DNA from 3 places in the Bacillus sp. MN7755 genome. Region 3 is predicted to be linked to each of the others. Evidence: riboswitches for the same ligand, from Rfam matches in the RefSeq annotation. Region 3 holds a riboswitch; each other region holds the start of a gene.

Evidence for each region. Region 3 has a riboswitch for thiamine pyrophosphate ahead of tenA (thiaminase II). Riboswitches for the same ligand answer to the same signal wherever they lie in the genome.
Region 1: linked by a shared signal. The riboswitch ahead of thiC (phosphomethylpyrimidine synthase ThiC) and the one ahead of tenA (thiaminase II) in region 3 are both predicted to bind thiamine pyrophosphate.
Region 2: linked by a shared signal. The riboswitch ahead of ACYVEC_RS03730 (MTH1187 family thiamine-binding protein) and the one ahead of tenA (thiaminase II) in region 3 are both predicted to bind thiamine pyrophosphate.

What each region holds. Positions count from the first base shown of each region.
Region 1 is NZ_BTRL01000001.1:294,353-298,928, forward strand. It holds gene ACYVEC_RS01570 (arsenic transporter) at 1-124, shown strand, start outside; gene thiC (phosphomethylpyrimidine synthase ThiC) at 226-1,986, opposite strand; TPP riboswitch at 2,101-2,216, opposite strand; gene lldP (L-lactate permease) at 2,288-3,949, opposite strand; gene ACYVEC_RS01585 (DUF4870 domain-containing protein) at 4,247-4,564, shown strand.
Region 2 is NZ_BTRL01000005.1:94,276-98,851, reverse strand. It holds gene ACYVEC_RS03735 (methyl-accepting chemotaxis protein) at 1-1,275, shown strand, start outside; TPP riboswitch at 1,337-1,438, shown strand; gene ACYVEC_RS03730 (MTH1187 family thiamine-binding protein) at 1,539-1,859, shown strand; gene ACYVEC_RS03725 (ABC transporter permease) at 1,831-2,604, shown strand; gene ACYVEC_RS03720 (ABC transporter substrate-binding protein) at 2,601-3,599, shown strand; gene ACYVEC_RS03715 (ABC transporter ATP-binding protein) at 3,596-4,345, shown strand.
Region 3 is NZ_BTRL01000019.1:2,922-7,497, reverse strand. It holds gene ACYVEC_RS21820 (ABC transporter ATP-binding protein) at 1-436, opposite strand, end outside; gene tenA (thiaminase II) at 405-1,100, opposite strand; TPP riboswitch at 1,183-1,285, opposite strand; TPP riboswitch at 1,346-1,457, opposite strand; gene ACYVEC_RS21810 (SH3 domain-containing protein) at 1,727-2,887, shown strand; gene ACYVEC_RS21805 (hypothetical protein) at 2,893-3,231, shown strand; gene ACYVEC_RS21800 (DUF3965 domain-containing protein) at 3,460-4,576, opposite strand, start outside.

The DNA.
Region 1 (4,576 bases), on a different contig from region 3:
ACAAAACAAAATTAAAGTAAAATGGAAAGACTATTTAAGTGTATCCCTTATCGTTATTCCTCTCACAACAGTCGTCACATTATTCCTCTTATACTACTGGGTACACCTCTTCTTCGCCTTATAAACGACAGAAGCCCCTTTTGCTACCGTCTTAGCAAAGGGGGCTTCTTCTATATTTAAGTTAGGTACTACAGTGTGATCAATCAAGTAAAGAGGTGTAACGTGTTATTGGTATAAATGACTACCAGTGTCTTTAAATTCTTTCGCTTTCTCTTTCATCCCTTTTTCAATTGCTTCTGTCGTTTCTAAATCATTTTCTTTCGCGTATTCACGAATATCATGTGAGATTCTCATACTACAAAACTTCGGTCCACACATGGAACAGAAATGAGCCGTTTTCGCGCCTTCTGCTGGCAATGTTTCATCATGGTACTCCATCGCGCGCTCAGGATCTAAAGATAAATTAAATTGATCGCGCCAACGGAACTCGAAGCGTGCTTTTGAAAGTGCATCATCACGCTGATGAGCCGTTTTGTGCCCTTTCGCAAGATCAGCCGCATGCGCAGCGATTTTGTACGTAATAACCCCCGTGCGAACATCATCTTTATTCGGTAAGCCTAAATGTTCTTTCGGCGTTACATAACAAAGCATCGCCGTTCCAAACCAACCAATCATCGCAGCTCCAATTGCCGATGTAATATGGTCATAACCTGGTGCAATATCTGTCGTTAACGGCCCAAGTGTATAGAACGGCGCGCCCTGACAAATATCAAGCTCTTTCTCCATATTCTCTTTAATTAAATGCATCGGTACATGTCCAGGCCCTTCAATCATCACTTGCACATCATGTTTCCAAGCAATTTTCGTTAATTCACCAAGTGTTTCAAGCTCAGAGAATTGTGCCTCGTCATTTGCATCTGCAATCGAACCTGGACGTAATCCATCTCCGAGAGAGAACGAAACATCATACCGCTTCATAATTTCACAAATCTCTTCAAAATGAGTGTATAGGAAGTTTTCTTTATGGTGGAATAAACACCACTGCGCCATAATTGAACCACCGCGGGAAACAATACCTGTCGTACGTTTTGCCGTAATTGGAATGTAACGAAGTAATACTCCGGCATGAATCGTAAAGTAATCCACGCCTTGCTCCGCTTGCTCAATTAACGTATCACGATACACTTCCCACGTTAAATCTTCTGCAATTCCGTTTACTTTTTCCAGCGCTTGATAGATTGGTACAGTTCCAACTGGTACAGGCGCGTTACGAATAATCCACTCACGCGTCGTATGAATATTTTTACCTGTAGATAAATCCATAATCGTATCTGCACCCCAGCGCGTTGCCCACGTCATCTTCTCTACTTCTTCTGCAATAGAAGAAGATACAGCAGAGTTTCCGATATTTGCATTGACCTTCACGTGGAAATTACGTCCAATAATCATCGGTTCTGCTTCCGGATGATTAATATTCGCTGGTAAAATGGCACGACCTTCTGCAATTTCCTTACGAACAAACTCAGGCTCTACGCCTTCACGAATCGCAACATATTCCATCTCAAACGTAATAATGCCATTACGCGCATAATGCATTTGCGTAACATTTGCACCTTGCTTCGCTCTAAGCGGCTGGCGATCCATTTGCGGGAAAATAGGTGTATGTTTCGAAGCCACTTTCACACCGTCATCCTCTGGTTTCACCTCGCGCCCTCCATATGCCTCTACATCCCCGCGCTCTAGAATCCAAGAGTGGCGCGGCGTTGGAATCCCCTTTTCCAGCTCTACTTTATACGCCGGATCCGTATAAGGACCGCTCGTATCATACACACGGATTGGCGGATTTGAGACGCCGTTCGTTTCGCTTTGTTCAATCTCACGCATCGGCACTTTCATACCTGCGCGTGGTCCATCTACATATACTTTCTTACTCCCTGGTAAACTCGATTTCAATTCAATTTGCTCAGCTGAAACAGATTGTTTCATAACCTTTGTTGCCTCCCCTGTTCGTGACAAGGACGAGATATGGCCAGCGTATGCCAAAATAAAAAGAGCCAGGTCCATAAAAAAATAAGGACCTGGCTCATAAAAGACATCATTATGTAAAGCCGTTAACTTCCCTACGCTGGTACGAGCCAGATCAGGTCCAAAGGGTTAAGAAGATCACGCGCTTCTCTCTCAGCCTACGCATACGTTAGGCACCCCTAGTTTATCACTGATTTAATTTTCAATACTTTCCCATCATACACGATAATCTGAAAAATGCAAAGTTTATTTCTTTTGTTACTTATGGAATCATCCACGTTAAATAATATGCCTGTACATACGTCATAATACCAACAATAATTACAAAGAATAAACTATGCTTCACTGTGAAGCGGAATAAATCTGATTCTTTTCCAGCAAGTCCAACTGCCGCACAAGCAATTGCAATTGATTGCGGAGAAATCATTTTTCCTGTTACACCACCCGTTGTATTTGCTGCAACGAGAAGTACTTCAGATACACCAACTTGTTGTGCTGTAATTGCTTGTAGATTTGAGAATAATGCATTCGCTGACGTATCGGAACCTGTTAAGAATACGCCAATCCAGCCTAGGAATGGTGAGAAGAACGGGAATAGTCCGCCAGTTCCTGCTAGTGCTAATGCTAGTGTAGAAGATAGACCAGAATAGTTTGCGATAAATGCAAATCCTAATACGAATCCGATAGATAGAATTGGCATTTTCAATTCGCTTAACGTTTCTTTAAATGTTACTACTGCATCTTTTACACTCATTTTCAAAATAAACATGGAAATGAGACAAGCAATTAAAATCGCTGTTCCAGTTGCTGATAATACATCGAACTTCAAGATTGCCTCGTAAGGCGTCGCTTTATTTACAATAGGCTCTGCCTTCATTACCAAATTATGCAAGCCTGTAATTTCAAACTTAAATACAAGGCTTTCTAACACGCCTCTTGGAGCAAATAATGCTTTAAAGAAACTTTGACTCCAAATGACTACCATAACCGTTAATACGATAAATGGAGACCATGCCTTTACAACTTTTCCTAACGTTAATTTCGGCATCGATGCCGCCGTTGTTGTTGCAGCTACTTCACTATTTGCTTGCCCGGATTGATAGATTTCTTTCGGTTGCCATACTTTTAAGAACAACGATAAACTAACTAAACTTACAAGTGCTGACGTAATATCCGGAAGTTCTGGTCCTAAGAATGTCGCTGTAATGAACTGCGTAATTGCAAACGAACTACCCGCTACAAGTAAAGCAGGCCAAGTCTGTCTTACCCCTTTCAATCCATCCATTAAAAATACGATAAAGAACGGAACAAATAATGATAGAAACGGTAATTGATGTCCAGCCATTTGTCCGATTTTATGTGGATCAATACCTGTTACTTGTCCAGCAACTGTAATCGGAATTCCCATCGCTCCGAACGCTACTGGTGCCGTATTTGCAATTAAACAAAGACCCGCTGCATATAAAGGATTTAACCCAAGGCCTGCAAGAAGTGCTGCCGTAATCGCTACTGGTGCACCAAATCCTGCTGCCCCTTCTAAAAATGCTCCGAATGAAAAACCGATTAAAATAACGAGTAAACGATGGTCATTCGTAATGGATAATACAGATGCACGAATCACATCGAATTGACCTGTTTTCACAGAAATTTTATATAAAAATACCGACATAATGATAATCCAAGCAATTGGCCATAATCCGTATAAAAAACCATATCCGGTCGCTGCCATCGCCATCGTGAACGGCATCTTATAAGCGAATAACGCCACTAAAATTGTAAGTACAACCGTAATAAATCCTGCCACATACCCCTTCATGCGGAAAACTGCTAAAGCTAAGAAAAAAAAGATAATCGGAATAAGTGCGACCGCTGCCGAAATCCAAATGTTTCCGAACGGATCATAAACTTGTGTCCATGTGTTCATTGTTCTCTCCCCCTAAAGAATCCCCTTTTAAATAGAATAACCTCATCAGTAGACTATCAGGTCATCATACCTTTAAGCCTAAAAATAAAAAAACGTTTAAGAAAACGTTTTCAATAACTTTCATTTATACTGTACCATAACAATTTCCATTAAAAAAGATTTTTTTGAAAATTTTATTATTTCATCAGAAAATCTTACAAAATCGTCACGTTCTTGTAATGTTCATCGATAGTAAGCTTGCCAAAACTATTGCATAATAATAGTATAACAACGGACATTATTTATGAGGTGATATATATGAACGGAAACAAAATATTAGCAGCTTTATCTTACTTTAGTGTATTATTTGCCCCTATCTTATTCCCTATTATTGTGTGGATTGTAGGCGATGCTGAAACAAAACCACATGCAAAACGTGCTCTATGGACACACATTATTCCAAGTATCGCTACATTCATTGGCGTAACTATTTTAGGATTTATGGGTCTTGGATCTGATCAACCAGACGTAACACTTGGAATCGGTACAATGATTGTCTTATGTATTTGCGGAATCATTAGCTTATACTACTTCATTTGGAACATCGTAAAAGGCATTAAAGTACTGAAAGCTTAATTTCTTTTTTAA
Region 2 (4,576 bases), on a different contig from region 3:
GTAGTATATGAAGATCTATTAGGATCATGGGTAACGATATTAGAGCCAATTAAAGATGGAGACGGAAATATTGTGGCAATTGTTGCAGCCGATGTAGATGCTTCTATTGTTCCTAGTACAAAGGAAAAATTCATTATACAAGGTTTAATGTTTATTTGTATTTCTGTTTTAATTGCAACTGTTATTCAATTCTTAATTGTACGTAACGCACTTGCTCCATTGCGAGATTTACGTGAAGGGTTGCGCAAAGTCGGTGAAGGTGATTTGAGTATTAAATTAGAAGAAAGACCAGATGATATTGGTATTATTAATGCGTATTTTAATAATACCATCGAGAAGTTTAAAGGAATTGTAGATAAAGTGAAGCAGACAGCCGAACAGGTTTCCTCATCTTCAAAAGAATTGTCAGTGAGTACGAAAGAGAATAGCATGGCAGTTCAAGAAATCGTAAGTTCTATGGTTGGGGTAAGAGCGGGCACTCAGTCACAAGAAACTTCAGTACCAAAGTATTTAGGTATTGTATATGAAATGGAAGATAGGATAGAAGAGATAACAAATGCTGCAGAACAAATGACGGAAGAGTCTGAAGGTATGGAGCATCATTCAGTAAAAGGAAATGGTGTTATTGAACAGGCGATTAATCAAATGAACATAATACAAAATGCAGTACAGGATGTATCTTCTATCATTTATTCTTTGGAAACAAGATCAAAAGAAATTAATGATATTGTAACTGTAATTACAGGTATTTCAAACCAAACTAATTCGTTAGCTTTAAATGCTTCTATTGAATCCTCACGTGCTGAGGAAACTAGAAGGGGATTTGCCGTTGTTGCTGATGAAGTGCGTAAATTAGCAGAGCAAACGGAAGCATCAGCAAAAGATATAGCAAAATTAATAGGGGAAACACAAGCTGAAACGGAAGAAGCTGTTGTTTCAATGCAAAAGGCTTCAAAAGAAGTAGAATCTGGAATTAAACTTGTTCGAAGTAGTGGTGCCTTCTTTGAAAAAATTTCAAAATCAGCACAATCTGTTACAAATCAAGTTAGAGTTGTTTCTAGCAATTCAAGTGATATATTGCAAAATAGCGAAAATATTGTTCGTGTTGTAAATGAACTATCACATATCGCAAATATGTATGCGAATAGTAGTAGTAATATTGAAGCGAGTATGAAAGAACAGGAAATGTCTGTACAAGATATTGCTGAATTAGCGAGTTCTTTAAGCTGGCTTTCACAGGAGTTACAAGAGTTAATTGGAGAATTCAAGAGTTAACTGAAATGATTATACATGCTTTTGTTTGTTCAATAAAATAAATCATGCTACAATGAAAACGAATTAAGGACCGGGGAGCCAATTGGCTGAGAGGATGTAAGCAAACATCGACCCTCAACCTGATCTGGATAATGCCAGCGTAGGGAGTTACTTAAAGTGATGTAGCATATGTTATTCTATAATAACTTGCATACAAGGCTTTCCTACGTAGTAGGAAAGCCTTTTCTTGTTTTAAAATTTAATTTCAGAAGGGGGATATTATTATGTCACAACAAGTTACAATGTCATTTTCAGTAGTACCACAAGCAAAAACAAAAGATGTATATTCTGTTGTTGATAAAGCAATTGAAGTTGTACAACAATCGGGAGTTCGTTATGAAGTAGGAGCAATGGAAACAACGCTGGAAGGAGAATTAGATGTACTTCTTGATGTCGTTAAACGTGCGCAACAAGCTTGCGTGGATGCTGGAGCTGAAGAAGTGATTACTTCTATTAAAATCCATTACCGTCCAAGCACTGGTGTAACGATAGATGAAAAAGTTTGGAAGTACCGTGATGAATATGCAAAACCAGAAGCAATCTAAAATAATTACAACAATTTGGCTTATCCTTCTCATTGCAATATGGGAAGGATCTGTTTCATTATTTAAAATTGAACCTTGGATTTTACCAAAGCCTTCTGCCATTGTTCAAGAATTAATTGGAATGAAGGATTTACTATTACCGAATACGATGCAAACGTTACAAGAGGTTATAATTGGACTATTTTTTGCGATTTTAATTGGGACAAGTATTGCAATTCTTATGGACGTTATCCCTTTATTTCGTATTTTAATAAATCCGTTGCTTGTTATTTCGCAAACGATTCCAATCGTTGTACTTGCACCGTTATTTATTATTTGGTTTGGATATGGAATGCTACCGAAAGTAATGGTAGTAATACTCGTTTGTTTCTTCCCGATTGCGCTTAGTATTTTAGAAGGTTTTCAAACGGTAGATAAAAATATGTTGAAGTTGTTGCAAACGATGAAGGCAACGAAATGGCAAGTTTACCAGAAAGTAAAGTTTCCGGCAGTGCTTCCATACTTTTTCTCCGGTTTGAAAATTGCAGTTACATATAGCGTCATGGGAGCGATTATTGGAGAGTGGCTCGGTGCCAGCGAAGGGTTAGGAGTTATGCTTACGAGGGCTACAAAATCCTTTTTAACTGCCCGGGTATTTGGTGTTGCAGCAATTATTGTTATGGTGACATTATGTCTGTATTTTATCGTGGAGTTTATGGCAAGAATAACAGCACCATGGATATATAGAAAGGACGGCAGAAAATGAAAAAAGGTTTAAAAGTTATGTTGGCTGCCTTATTAGCAGTAGGTGTGGCTGGATGTAATCCGGCGAAGAAAGAAGAAAGTGCAAGTAAAGATCAAAAAGTAAAAGTAGTATTAGATTGGTTCCCGAATACGAATCATACTGGTTTATATGTAGCGCAAGCGAAAGATTATTATAAAAAGCAAGGCTTAGATGTAGAAATTATTCAGCCTGGTGACAATGTAACAGCAGAGCAAATGATAGCTTCAGGAAAAGCTGACTTCGCAATAAGCGCACAAGAAAATGTAACGTTGGCTCGGGTGGAAGGTATTCCTGTTGTATCTGTAGGGGCGATTATTCAGCATAACACTTCAGCTTTTGCGTCACTTAAGAAAGATAACATGACTTCACCGAAAAATTTTGAAGGCAAACGTTACGGAGGCTGGGGAGGACCAGCAGAAGAAGCAACGTTGAAGACAATTATGGAGAAACATCAGGCTGATTTTAATAAAGTCGAAAAAATCATTTTAGGACAAACAGACTTCTTTAAATCAATTGGCCGTGATGCTGATTTCGAATGGATTTATTACGGTTGGGATGGTATTGAAGCAAAGCGTCAAGGAAAAGAGTTAAATACAATTATGGTGAAAGACTTAGATCCAGCGCTCGATTTCTATAGCCCTGTTATTATTACAAGTGAAAAACATACGAAGCAAGATAAAGACTTTGTGAAAAAGTTTATGAATGCAACGACAGAAGGGTATAATTTTGCAATTAAAGAACCAAAAGAAGCAGCGGATATTTTAATTAAAGCTGTTCCAGATGTGAATAAAGAGTTAGTGCAAGAGAGTCAAAAGTGGTTAAGTACGAAGTATCAAGATGATGCAAAAGCATGGGGAGTACAGAAGGAAGAAGTTTGGACGAATTACATGAATTTCTTATATGATAACAAAGTTATTAAGAAGAAAATTGATGTGAAAGATGCCTTTACAAATGAGTTCCTTCCAAGTGAAAAATGAGTGGATTACAAATAAAAGATATTGTGAAATCTTTCGATGGAAAGAATGTATTAGCAAATATTAGTGCTTCTATACGAGAGGGAGAATTCGTTTCCTTTGTAGGACCCAGTGGTTGCGGGAAAAGCACATTATTAAATATGATTGCAAATGTTGAAAATCCAACAAGTGGGAATGTAACGTATAAGGATAAGCAAGTACAAGAGCAAGATGCTGTAAGTTATATGCCGCAACAGGATTTATTGCTGCCATGGCGATCAGCTTTGCAAAATATCGTTCTTCCATTAGAAATTGAAGGAAAGCCGAAAAAACAAAGGTTAACTGAGGGAATGGAAGCATTAAAGCAGTTTGAGTTAGACGAATATGCAGACCATTATCCAGATGAATTATCAGGTGGAATGCGTCAAAGAATTAGCTTCCTTCGCACATATTTATGTGAAAAGCCAATTATGCTACTTGATGAGCCTTTTGGAAAATTAGATGCTTTTACAAAAATGGAAGTACACAGTTGGCTTTTAAACTCTTGGCACCAAGAGAAGCAAACAATCGTTATGGTTACACATGACTTAGATGAGGCAATCTTGCTGTCGGATCGCGTATTTATTTTATCTCAAAGACCAGCGTCAATAGTTGGGGAGGTACAAGTGAAATTACCTAGGCCACGAACGATGGATATGTTAACATCACTTGAATTAAAGAAAGATAAGGAAGAAATTTTGAGAGTATTAGCTCCTTATATGAAAAAATAGAAAAAGTCTTTTAACAGTTTTTAGTATAATTGCTGTTAAGAGGCTTTTTTTTATAGGAGAAGAAGGAACAAAAGAAAAAATAGAGAATAGAATATAACAGAGTAGTTTATACTCTTAATATAACAAATGTTAAAGGAGTGAAAGGATAAAATGACTTTATCAACTGTTCTTCAAATGGTTTTAGCTTGATGTGGGAGAAGTCTGCCCATTTTTAACGATTAAGCTAAATTG
Region 3 (4,576 bases):
TTAATAAAGTTCGAATAAAAGATACGCGTTGTCTCATACCGCCAGATAAATCTTTCGGATATTTTGTCTCATACCCTTGTAAGCCAAATTTATGTAACAGTTCCTTTGCCTTTATTTGTGCTTCTTTCTTCTGTACACCTTGGCACTCTAGCGGCAGGGCAGCATTCTCAATAATCGTTCTCCATGGCAGGAGCATATCTTTTTGGGGCATATATCCTACAGGATGGCTCTTTGTTTCTGTCAGCTCTATCTGTCCCGTACTTGCTTCTTCTAAACCTGTAATAAGGCGAAATAAAGTACTTTTCCCGCATCCACTCGGTCCGATAATACTTACAAACTCTTTATCTCGTATAGAAGCATTTAATTCATTGATGATTGGTTTCTCATCATAATGAAAAGAAACATTATGAAACTGTAGTATGTTCTTGCTCCTCAAATCCCCACATCTCCTTACGATAGGACATATCCCAGAATAAATATTCAAATCGACTGGAATATAGGAAAATCTCCTCTAATCGATCTAGCTCTTTGTCAGACTTTCCAACTGCCATTTCATTTAATAAATCTATTAACCAAATACAAAGGTTACCGTATTCTTCCGAACTATATCCTTGAATCCACTCACCAAAGAACTCATGATCTCTTGCTCCAGGAATATCGTTTAAACGCTTTCCAATTTCCCAGTAGCTCCACATACATGGAAGAAGTGCTGCTATTAATTCCGCAAGTGTGCCATTTTGAGATACAGACATCATGTAATTTGTATAGGCTAAATTTTTAGCAGATGGTTTGGCAGATTCTATCTCTTCTATAGAAATATCAAGTCTTTTTGCATATTGTTTATGGATCGTCATTTCTCCATTTAATATGCCATCAATTTGTTCAGCAAATTTCCCCATTACTTGTGGATTCGTTGCTTTTACAACACCAATCGCATATAGCTTTGCATAATCTAACAAATATAAATAATCTTGAATAATATAATACTGAAACTTATCTTTTTCTAACGTGCCATCTCCCATACCTACTACAAACGGATGATTATGACTCATCTCCCAAACTGGTTGTACAGTTTCTAATAATCTATCGCAAAATTTCATTTCTCTATCCCCTTTCAATTTATATATCTAAATAAAAAACCACTTCTAAATAAGAAGTGGTTACAGCAAATAAAATTATAATTTATTCGTTGCTCCACTTCCCTTCGCTAGTATTACCTAGATCAGGTCTATAAGGGTTAAGGATTATTCCTCTCTCAGCACAACAAGCACCCCTAGTGGTTTCAATATGAAATTTTCAAATAAAAAAGCCCCGTTTCTATACGCAAAGAAACGGGGACTCATTATTAGTGTCCGAATTGCTTCCCTACGCTAGCATAATCTAGATCAGGTAATGAAAAGGATCAAAGGCTTACGGCCTACTCTCAGCTGGCAACACCAGCTCTCCTAGCAAACTATGAAATTATCACTGTCAGTATAACACCGTAATAAGACATCATCAACTGTTTTAATTTTCTCAATTGTCAACAAAATAACAAAACTATATAATACTTATATTCTATCTTAGAAATTATTATCCCAATTAATTGGATAATAAGGAATCATTATCCTCAAAAAATTTATTTTTTTATTGATTTCATATTACATTTATGTGAATACACCCACTATATTATATCTTTATACTATAATAAAATTACAACTATACAACTAGAGGAGGTCTCTATTATATGAATATGAAAGCTACTGCTTTAACAGCAACTACTGTCGCAATTGCCTCTTTACTTCCTTCTATGGGAGAAACAACTGTACAAACAGCCAACGCTGAACAATTATCTAACGTGAAAACTGGATATGTCAAAGTCGATCAAGTAGCCTTACATACACAAGATAACGCAAATAGCTCATCAATTGATACAATTCGCTTTAATACGAAAGTAAACATACTTGAAACAACTAATAGCTGGTATAAAGTATCTGTTAATAATAAAGTAGGTTACGTACAAAAAGATGCTATTCTACTAAAAAACAAACTTCAATCTAATAATCAATACATTGTTAATGCCAATGCATTAAACGTTCGTTCTGAACCTAATTTAGAATCTTCAATTTTAGATGTATTACCAAATGGGAAATTCGTTACCATTCAAGAAGAACAAGGTGAGTGGTATAAAATTTTACATAATGGCAAAACAGGTTACGTACAAAAGGCGTTCGTGTCTAATGGTTCACAGCCTTTAGTAAAAGGCATCACAGTTCAAAATAATACGAAATACACAGTTGCAACACCTAAACTTAATGTACGTAGCAATGCTAGTACAAGTAGTGCACTACTTGGTTCATTACAAAATGGTACACAAATACAAGTAGTGGAAACTGTCGGAACTTGGTATAAAATTCGTTTTGGCACAGGATACGGATATGTAGCAAAGCATTATGTGGTGCAAAATCAAACGCAATCACAAACTCAAACAGCTCAACCTACTTCCATTCCAGCAGTTTTCAAATTCCCTACTCAAGGAAGAATTAGCTCAACCTTTGATATGCGCTGGGAACAAATGCATTATGGGATAGATATTGCAGCTCAGGGTAATGTCTCTATCCAAGCTGCGGCTGCAGGTAAAGTTGTGAAATCATATTATTCAGCTAGCTATGGCAATGTTGTGTTCATCGCTCATCAACTAAACGGGAAACTATATACAACAGTCTATGCTCATATGAAAGATCGCACTGTACAAGCTGGTGATCAAGTACAGGCTGGACAATTAGTAGGTCATATGGGAAACACAGGTCATTCATACGGGCAACATCTTCATTTTGAATTACACAATGGAGAATGGAATTTTGAAAAAACAAATGCAGTAAACCCACTGCCATATTTAGTTAGGTAAATTGTATGCCACGCAATATCAATATACCTCTCTTAATTGAATACTTAGCCTTTTTAGGTTTAATCTGTTGTTTAATCATTTACAATACAAATACTGTATTTTTATCTATTATCATTGCTTTTGTCGCTTTAGAAATTATGATGGAATCCTTTCAAGTTAAACTAAAACAAAAAATTGCACATATTTATAATGCCATCTTTCTATTAAGTGCCCTAATAACAAATATTATTAGTAATGGTTTTTATTTATCTACCGTATTTCCTGTGTTCTTTATGGCTGTTTTACTATTCATAGCTAGATACATTCATGTCCCTAATAACAAAAAACACGAACAAGAAGCTTAGAAAGAGGAGACACTGTGTACCAATCTTTCAAAGATAATCCGCTAAAATATATATTGAATTTATATAAAAAAATAAATACTTTTTTTGGTATACAAGAAAGCAATACGGCACAATTTTTCCTTTATGGAATGTTATTTCTCGTCTTAATCACATTCTCCTTGCTTTACTAACAAAAAAAGGATCTCACGTTTATGTGAGATCCTTTTTAATTTATATAGAAAATGCTCTTTACCCACAAGCATATTTTTCATAAATAAAGCTAAGATTATATTTTTTCTCCAAGCTCATCCTTTGTTCATCATCGCACCAATAGAACAGAATGTCATGAATCGTTGCATAACGCTTATTTTTAAGAAATAGTTTAAAGAATGATGGCAGACAATCATGTAATTGTATAAATATATAATTGCGTAATATTTCTTCTTTATATTCAATGCCCTTACAAATATACAGTAATTCTTCACAATAATATGCATGCTGTGGAACTTGAATCATTTCGAAAAATGGCACATATGATAATAACTTTCCGATAAAATGATCATATCGATCCATTATTCCTATCGTCATATGCTCCATCATATCTTTCATTACATATAAATAATCATCTACATGAGTAGTCTTTAATGGGTCTAATCGATCTGAAATTTGAGAAAGTACAGCTCTTTGACAAGCTAATACCGCTTGACTAGGTCCATAATATGATAGGAAGTCTGTACACTTACGATATTTCCGTAATAAGTCATGTGTATATAAATCATACACAAAAGTATTACAATACATCGCTAGACTCATCATATCACTATTTAATTGTTCCTTTGATAGGAATTTAGCTCTCTTACACATATAAAAGAATGTAAATTCCAATACTTCTTTATGGGATAATAGATGTTTACAATCCTTTATACATTTCTCATTAAATTTAACTCTATCCCAAATTTCTACATCCCCATCAGTCAATTCACCAATACGATATTTAATAATTAAATAGTTTAAAGCAACCGCTTGCGTCAAAAGATCCCACGTTTCATATTCCAATGAAGTGTGAACAAACTCAGCTAGTCCTTGATTTACCATAAAAGTATTTGCTTCTTCATACCAACCAATCTCTTGGCATAAGCGAAGAATACGTACTAAAGTTGGAATTTCATCTTTATGAAACTGCGGTAAATTCTTTGCTTTATTCATTCCATATACGATAAATGCCGCTAAATTTTCTTCTTTATAAAATTCTTTTTCTTTCCACACTAATATAGTTCGTTCTTTCCCTTCACCTTTTGGATGACAAGGTACAAGCAAAGAAAATAATTCAGCGAAATTATTTGGTTCTATATATGTATCTGTAACC